Regions from separate parts of the Streptomyces sp. NPDC006923 genome, predicted to be linked through region 1. Evidence: riboswitches for the same ligand, from Rfam matches in the RefSeq annotation. Region 1 holds a riboswitch; the other holds the start of a gene.
What was found. Region 1 has a riboswitch for cyclic di-AMP ahead of ABZ707_RS20850 (LysM peptidoglycan-binding domain-containing M23 family metallopeptidase). Riboswitches for the same ligand answer to the same signal wherever they lie in the genome.
Positions count from the first base shown of each region.

Region 2: another riboswitch for cyclic di-AMP. It lies ahead of ABZ707_RS32380 (M23 family metallopeptidase); the one in region 1 lies ahead of ABZ707_RS20850 (LysM peptidoglycan-binding domain-containing M23 family metallopeptidase).

Region 1 is NZ_JBEYIF010000010.1:2,552-6,552, forward strand. Features, by position in the region: gene ABZ707_RS20835 (XRE family transcriptional regulator) at 1-100, shown strand, start outside; gene ABZ707_RS20840 (DUF6126 family protein) at 176-313, shown strand; gene ABZ707_RS20845 (tyrosine-protein phosphatase) at 347-1,144, opposite strand; cyclic di-AMP (ydaO/yuaA leader) riboswitch at 1,586-1,746, shown strand; gene ABZ707_RS20850 (LysM peptidoglycan-binding domain-containing M23 family metallopeptidase) at 1,749-2,687, shown strand; gene ABZ707_RS20855 (SGNH/GDSL hydrolase family protein) at 2,901-3,725, shown strand; gene ABZ707_RS20860 (STM4011 family radical SAM protein) at 3,777-4,001, opposite strand, start outside.
Region 2 is NZ_JBEYIF010000034.1:18,947-22,947, forward strand. Features, by position in the region: gene ABZ707_RS32375 (aldo/keto reductase) at 1-286, opposite strand, end outside; gene ABZ707_RS32380 (M23 family metallopeptidase) at 459-1,508, opposite strand; cyclic di-AMP (ydaO/yuaA leader) riboswitch at 1,520-1,674, opposite strand; gene ABZ707_RS32385 (PP2C family protein-serine/threonine phosphatase) at 1,978-3,096, opposite strand; tRNA gene ABZ707_RS32390 (tRNA-Met) at 3,593-3,666, opposite strand; gene ABZ707_RS32395 (hypothetical protein) at 3,752-3,949, opposite strand.

The sequences.
Region 1 (4,001 bases):
GGCGGCCGGACCCGCCGGGACCGAGCTGCTCTTCGTCCACACCCTGCTGCAGACCCCCGCCGCCGAGCTGTGCCTCGGCGGCGGGGCTCACCGCGGCTGATCCTCAGAGAGGTCTGTCACCATGTCAGAGAACGCAGTTCCGGACCCCGCGGGTACGCGGGCCGGCCAGGAAGACGTGCCGGCCCGCGTAACGAATCAGGAGAAGACGTTCCCCAGGGGACTTGTCATCCGGCTTTTCGCCTATCTGGTGGCCGGTCACCTCTTCGCGGGCTTCCTCTATCTGCTCTTCGAGCTGGGGGCGCGCGGTCAGTAGCGGTCGGCGCGGGCCCGACGGCGGGCGCGCGTCTCAGGAAAGCAGGCGGGCGCGCAGCCGCTCACGGGTCTCGGGGGTGACTCCGAGGCCCGCTGACAGATAACGCTCGGTGCTGCCCCAGGTCTTCTCAATGGTCTCGAAAGCCGCTGCGAGGTATTCCGATCTGGCGTCGAAGAGCGGGCTGAGCAGCTCCATGACCTCGGCGGACGTCCCGGCGGGCGAATTGTCGCTGCGGTGGATCGGATAGCGGCGCCGCGGGTCGTTCGACTTCAGGTAGTCCGCCTCTATCGCCTCGCGCTCGACCCCGACGGCCAGCAGCGACACGGCTATGGAGAGACCGGCCCGGTCCTTGCCCGCGGCGCAGTGCATGAGGGCGGGGACGCTGTCCTCGGCCAGGGCGTGCAGGACGCGGCTGTGCTCGGCGGTGCGGTCCGTGATGATCGCGCGGTACGAGTCGGTCATCCGGGCCGCGGCCCTGCCGTCCGCGAGGAGCGAGCGGAGCTGGTCGAGGTCGCCGTCCCGGACCATCAGCCAGAACTCCGCCCCGTCCGCGGGATCGGTGAGCGGGATGTTCACATTGCGCACACCCGTCAGCTCCACGTCCGCGCCGTCGAGCTTGAGGTCGGCGGCATTGCGGAAGTCGAAGACGGTGTGCAGCCCGAGGGACGAGAGGAAGGCGGAGTCGGCCGCGGTGGCGTTGGCGAGGTGGCCACTGCGGAAGAGCCGCCCGTGCCGCACCTGCCGGCCGTCCGTGGTCGGCAGTCCGCCCACATCGCGGAAGTTGCGTACCCCGGTCAGCTCGGGCTCGGTCGACGGGACCTGCTGCGTCACGGCCTGCTCCTCCGTGTCTGCCGCCGGCGCCGCTCGCCGACGATGTCGACTTCTGACACTACGACATCGGTTCTCAGGAGACCGGAGTTCGCGACCCGGGGAGCGAATGCGAACTATTCGGACATCGCAGGAGGCTACAAATCGCCCAAATGTGCATCTGTCCGTATTGGCGTATTTCGCATAACGTGCCCCGGTGCAGGGGGAGATGGGTTCCCGCTGGTGAGCAGGATCATATCCGTGACGGTCCGTGGCGGCGAAGCGAATTGAAATCGCCGTGACGCACGGAATCCGAAGATCGGTGATTCACGCAGGGTGACCGGAAATCCAGGGCGATATCGGGGCGTCTGCCGCCCCTGGGAATAAGCGGCTTGTTAATGCCCTCCCGGCTCGCCTACGTTCAGCCTCAATCCAGGCGGACCGCCGAATCCTGCCGCCGCTTGGAATTCGCACTCACCCATCCACGTGTGGCAGGAGCGGGGGACCCAGGTAGTACGCCGTTCCGGAATATCGGACGGCTCGGGGTGAAGTCGCGCAGTAAGCGCGGCAGGGCATCTCCAGCCCTAACCCGACAGCTCACCTCGCAGGCGCCGGAGAGGAATTGACCATGCCCGCGAAGGGTAAGCACCGCCGCACCAGGACCAGCCCGTTCAGCCGCGGCCTTCTCGCCGCCGGTACGGGCGGCGCCGCCATCGCTCTTCCGCTCATCGGCGCCACCGGCGCGCACGCCGCCGAGAAGGCCGCGCCCGCCACCGAACCGCACGCCGTCTCGGCGGCCGCCCAGACGAGTCAGCACGCGTCCGCCAAGAAGACCGCCACCAAGGCTCCGAAGATCTACTCCGTGGTCGCCGGTGACTACCTTTCCAAGATCGCCTCCGAACAGCATGTCCGGGGCGGCTGGCACAAGCTGTACGCCGACAACCGCAAGGCCGTGGGGCCCGACCCGTCGCTCATCCACCCGGGCCTGAAGCTCACCATCGGCGCCAAGTCGAGTGGCCCGCACAAGCCGGCGGGCCACCACTCCAAGCCCGGTGGCACGGACGCTCAGCCCGGCAACGCCCCGGCCAAGCCCTCGGACGACCCCGCTCCCGTCAAGACCGGAACTCCCGCCGCCGACCCGGTGGACGACAACAGCGGTTCCGGCTTCACCCTGCCGGTCGACGGCATAGCCATCGGCACGCCGTACCACGCCAGTGGCAGCAACTGGTCCAGCGGCTACCACACCGGTGTGGACTTCCTGGCGCCCTCGGGCACCGTTGTGAAGGCCGTCGGCGCGGGCACCGTCGTTTCGGCCGGCTGGGGCGGTTCGTACGGCAACCAGGTCGTCATCCAGCACGACGACGGCCACTACTCGCAGTACGGCCACCTGTCCTCCATCTCGGTCTCCGAGGGCGACACCGTCAGCGAGGGCCAGCAGATAGGGCTCTCCGGCGCGACCGGCAATGTCACGGGACCGCACCTGCACTTCGAGATCCGTACGGGTCCCGACTACGGCTCGGACATCGACCCGCTGGCCTTCCTCCGCGAGCACGGCGTCTCCGTCTGATCCCGTCCGTCTGATCCCGAACACCCCGCTCCGAACCGGTATTCCGTCCGAGAACGCCGGTGGGTCAACACCTCCGCCCGGCACCGAAAGTGCCGGGCGGAGGCATGGTGCCTATTCCCGCTTGGGTGAAACTTGACCGATGGTGTATCTCACCGCCGTCAACGGCTTCTTACGGTCGCGTAGGTCACATCTGCGAGTGAAAGATGAGCGGTTGTGGCAGATGATTCGAGATCCAGAAGAAGCGGCGTATTCGCGTCGTACGCGGCGATCGGTGACAGCTTCACCGAAGGCGTGGGAGATCTGGGACCCGACGGGCTGTATATCGGCTGGGCCGACCGGCTCGCGGTCCTGCTGGCCGACCGGCTGCCGGTCTCCGGTGACGCCGTGGACACCGTGCACGGCGATTTCCGGTACGCCAATCTCGCGGTACGCGGCCGGCTCCTCGACCAGATCGTCGACGAGCAGATCCCCCGGGCGAAGGAACTCGCCCCGGACCTGGTGACCTTCTGTGCCGGCGGCAACGACATCATCCGTCCAGGTACCGATCCCGACGATGTCGCCGAGCGTTTCGAGCGGGCCGTGGCCGACCTCACGGGCGCCGTCGGCACGGTCATGGTGACCACCGGATTCGACACCCGCGGGGTCCCCGTGCTGCGCCATCTGCGGGGCAAGATCGCCACGTACACCGCGCATGTGCGCTCCATCGCCGACCGCTACGACTGCCCCGTCCTCGATCTCTGGTCCCTCAGGTCCGTCCAGGACCGGCGTGCCTGGGACGGCGACCGGCTGCATCTGTCACCCGAGGGGCACACCCGGGTCGCGCTGCGCGCCGCGCAGGTGCTCGGTCTCGACGTGCCGGCCGACCCGGACCAGGCGTGGCCGCCGCAGCCGCCGCGCGGCACGTTCGAGGTCCGGCGCGACGACATCCACTGGGCGCGCGAATATCTGGTGCCCTGGATCGGACGCCGGCTGCGCGGCGAGTCGTCGGGCGACCAGGTGGCGGCCAAGCGGCCCGATCTGCTGCCGCTGAAGCACTGACGGCGGGGCCGCCCCGGGGCGTGTTGCAGAAGTCCCGTCCGGCTCGCGGCGCTACGTCTCGAACACGCCCCGCGCCCCCGCCGGGATCCGCTCCAGCACCCCGCCCGCGAACACGTCGTACAACGGCAGCGTCTCCAGGTGCACATAGCCGATGTGACAGTCGCACAGCGCCTTCGGGCAGGCCCGGGGCCCAAGGGCCCGCCGGTACGACCCGTCGTAGAGATTGCCCAGCTCGGCACGGACGAAATGGCAGCGCCGCACGGTGCCGTCGCCGTC
Region 2 (4,001 bases), on a different contig from region 1:
GGTACCGGGGATGGCGGCCGACCTTGGTCGCCACCAGCACCTCGGAGCGATTGCCGCGCGAGGCGACCCAGTTGCCCAGGACGGTCTCCGACTCACCGCCCTCGTGCCCCGGCACCCAGGAGGAATACGTGTCGGCGGTGTCGACGAAGTTGCCGCCGGCGGCGGCGTAGGCGTCGAGCACGGCGAAGGACTGCTTCTCGTCGGAGGTCCAGCCGAAGACATTGCCCCCGAGGGCGAACGGAAAGATCCGGAGGTCGGAGGTGCCCAGCTTACGCAGCTCAGTCATGGGTGAATTCAACAGCCGCGGTGGGGCGCCCTGTTCCGTTTTCGCGCCATGTCCCCGTCTTTTCCACGGTTCCAGTGCCTCCCGTCCCCACCGCCCGGGGGCACCGGCCCGGGAACGGCCGACGGCTCCGGCGCCTGGAGGGGGCGCCGGAGCCGTCGGGACCGCGGGTGGGTCAGGGGGTGAGGCCCTTGCCGCGCAGCCAGCTCATCGGGTCGACGCCCGCGCCGTCCGGCGTGTGCACTTCGAGGTGCAGATGCGGACCGGTCACATTGCCGGTCGCGCCGACGCGTCCGATGACCTCGCCCGTGGAGACCTTCTGTCCGGCGCTGACGGTCATCGAGGACTGGTGGCAGTACCAGATCTCCGTACCGTCATCCAGCTCCAGGACCGTGCGGTAGCCGTACGAGCCGGACCAGCCGGCCGACTTGACGGTGCCGCTGTGCACGGCCTTGACCGGCGTACCCGTCGGGGCCGCGAAGTCCAGACCGGTGTGGTAGCCGGAGGACCACATGGAGCCGGCCTGGCCGTAGGTCGAGGTGAGGGTGTACGAGGAGGTCGGGAGGGCGTAGCTGGCGGCCAGCTTGGCGAGCCGCTCCGCCTCCGCCTTGGCCCTGGCCTCCGCCTCGGCCTTCCGCTTCGCCGCCGCCGCCTTCTTCTCGGCGTCGGTCTGCTGCTTCCTCGCCTCGGCCGCGGCCTTCTCGGCCGCCGCCGTCTCCGCGGCCGCCTGCTGCGCCGCGTCGGCCTCGCTCTGCTGCTGCTCGGCCTGCTGGAGGATGCGGGCCCGGAGGGCCTCGCCCGCGTCGGTGGCGCCCTGCTCCGCGTCGGCGGTGGTGAGGCCGGCCGTGGTGAGCGGGGCCGCGGCCAGGACATTGTCCGGCTCGGCGTCGTGCGACACGAGGGAGCCCACGCCCGGCAGCGACGTGGCGTCCGGGAGATTGTCCGTGATGGTGTCGGGCAGGGATATGGAGACAGCGGGCTTGTCCTGCGCGGTGGCTATGCCGCCCGCGCCGACGGCGGCTATGACGCCGACGCCGAGGACCGTGGAGCTACGGGCGATCCCATTGCGGGCTATCCCGGTGCGCTGCTTGGCGACGCGGTGCCTGCCGCGTACGGGGCGGATGGACTCCTCGGTGGGGTTCCATTCCCCCCAGGCCCGGTCCGGCTCGATCGCGGAGGTGCGAGTTTCGAAGAGGGCTTCGGGGGCAGGCTGATTGGACGCCACAGGGGCGCACTCCTTTCCTTCCTTCTCGCCTACCGGGTTAGCTGACGGGTTCGGAGCAGGAAGGTCTCCTACGGGTGCTCTCTGCCGCACAGGGCAGCAAAGAACGTCCGATTCACCCCAATGTGTGGTTCCCCGGTTCCCTGGCGGGATTCGGCGCGTGCGCACGGCGCCGTCTCTTACGACGGCTGGGACGACCGCGCTGCGTTATCGAACGTTAATAGAGACCAGGGCTTTATTCCAAGCTGTTCCCGGTAATCGTTAACGACTTCGCATCGGACTTACCAGGATATAAATGGTCACAGTCGGGCGAATTCTCCGGAGCCGAAAGCCGGGGCCATTTCTGATGGTGTGTCAGATGTTATGCGCAGCGGTACCTGTCGATTACCGGCAGTGAATCGACCCGGCGGATCGGCATAATGAATCAGCCGCGCGGGCCCGGCCGCCGGCGCCGGTCCTGCCGTACTCGCCGTCAGGGAGTGACGGGCATCACACGGCGCCACTCCGGCTGCCGCCAGTTGGCGGGCCGGCCGACCGCCAGCAGCGCCATGTCGTCCTGACTCCCGCCGCCCGTATGCAGCCGTACGTCCTCGATCAGGGCCTGCAGCAGGTCGTCGGGCCCCTGGAAGACCCGGCCGCTGAGCCGCTCGCTCGGGACGTAGAAGGCACCCTGGTCGTCGCGCGCCTCGGAGAGCCCGTCCGTGTAGAAGAGCAGCGTCGCCCCGTCGGGATAGGCGGCCTCCTCGGCGCGGTCGGGCCAGGCGCCCAGTTCGCTCATCCCGAGGGGCAGCGCGGGATCGGTCGGTTCGAGGATCCGCACCTGGCCGTCGGCGCCCAGCAGCAGCGGCTCGGGGTGGCCCCGGTTGACCAGCCGCACCACATTGCCGCTGTGCGGGATCTCGGCGAGCACGGCCGTGGTGAACCCCTCGAAGGCGTCGAGCCCGTCCCGCCGCGAACCCTCGCGTGTGATGGCGCGCTCCAGCCGCTGCGCCACCCCCTCCAGCGTGCTCTCCTGCTCGGCGGCCTCGCGGAAGGATCCGATGACCACCGCCACCGCTTCGACCGCCTCAAGCCCCTTCCCGCGCACGTCCCCGACCACCAGCCGCACTCCGTACGGCGTGTCCTGCACGGCGAACAGGTCGCCGCCGATGAACGCGCCCTCCTGGGCCGCCTCGTACCGCGCGGCGATACGGAGCCCGCCGATCCGCTCGGCGGGTCTCGGCAGCACCGCCCGCTGCGCGGTCTCGGCGATGATCCGGGCGGAGGCGAGGCGCTCCCCGCTGCGCCGGACGACGCCGTTGATGTACAGCGCGAGGATGGACACGATCAGCACGGTCAGCAGCTCGGTGAGCGACGCCGGATCCGCCATCGACTGGTTGTAGATGTTCAGTCCCACCTCGGCGACCAGCGCGGCGACGCCGACCAGCAGGGTGCCGAGCATCGGGTAGAACGGCGCGGCCACCAGCGGGGCGGCCGCGAAGAGCGGGGAGGCGGTGATCCGCGCGGGGGTCACAAGATCGAGCACCACACCGGCGACGATCACCAGGCCGGGCAGGACACGGACCAGCCCACGCCCGGAACGGCGGCCCATGCCATGGCCCGCGCTGCGGCTGGTGACACGGCCGGTGCTGCCGGCGCCCGCCCAGAAACCCGTCCTGTCCTCGGCCCAGAACCCGGCTTCGTCCCCGCCCCGGCGGGCTCCGCCGCCGTTGCCCTCTCGGAGCTTCCCTAGCTTCACCACCAGTGGTCTCCTGCCGGTCCGCTACGGCTGCGGACGGTACCGCGCTCCACCCAGGCTGATCGCTGCCGCTCCCGGCGGCGACTCGCTCTCGGCCGACTGGACTACGGGGCCGGTCCCGGGCCGGACCCGGTCGGGTCGGACGGCAAGGGCGGGCCCGGTCGGGCAGTCGGTTCCATCGGCCAGGTGGTGCTCGGCGTACCCCTTCATGGTGTTCCGTACGAGCACAGCCGTCTCTTCACCGTACTTGCCACAACCGGCGAAAAGTGGATCGTCCGGCCAACGCCGTATCGGCCGCACACGACGAAGGCCCGGATCCTGAGGATCCGGGCCTGCGTTCTCTTCGGAGTAGCGGGGACAGGATTTGAACCTGCGACCTCTGGGTTATGAGCCCAGCGAGCTACCGAGCTGCTCCACCCCGCGTCGGTGAACCTGACTCTACGCCATCCAGAGCAAGATCATCACCACTCGGTGTCGCGATCGGGGCAGGACTCGGCGGAGCGACGCGTCAGGCGGCCTCGACGACATCGGCCCGTACCGCCGCCGCCCACTCCACCAGAAGCCGCTGGTAGCGCTCCTGCTCGGCGGGCGGCAGCACACCGCCGGCCCGCCCCCACAGGGCACGGATCTCCGTGTTGACAACAGCGGCGGACCTGACGGAACCGCGATCACCGGACGCAGCACAAGCGGACGAGGAAGCGAACATGAGAGCAAGGCTACGGCCCGCCACTGACAATTGGCGGAGAGTATCCCCCCGG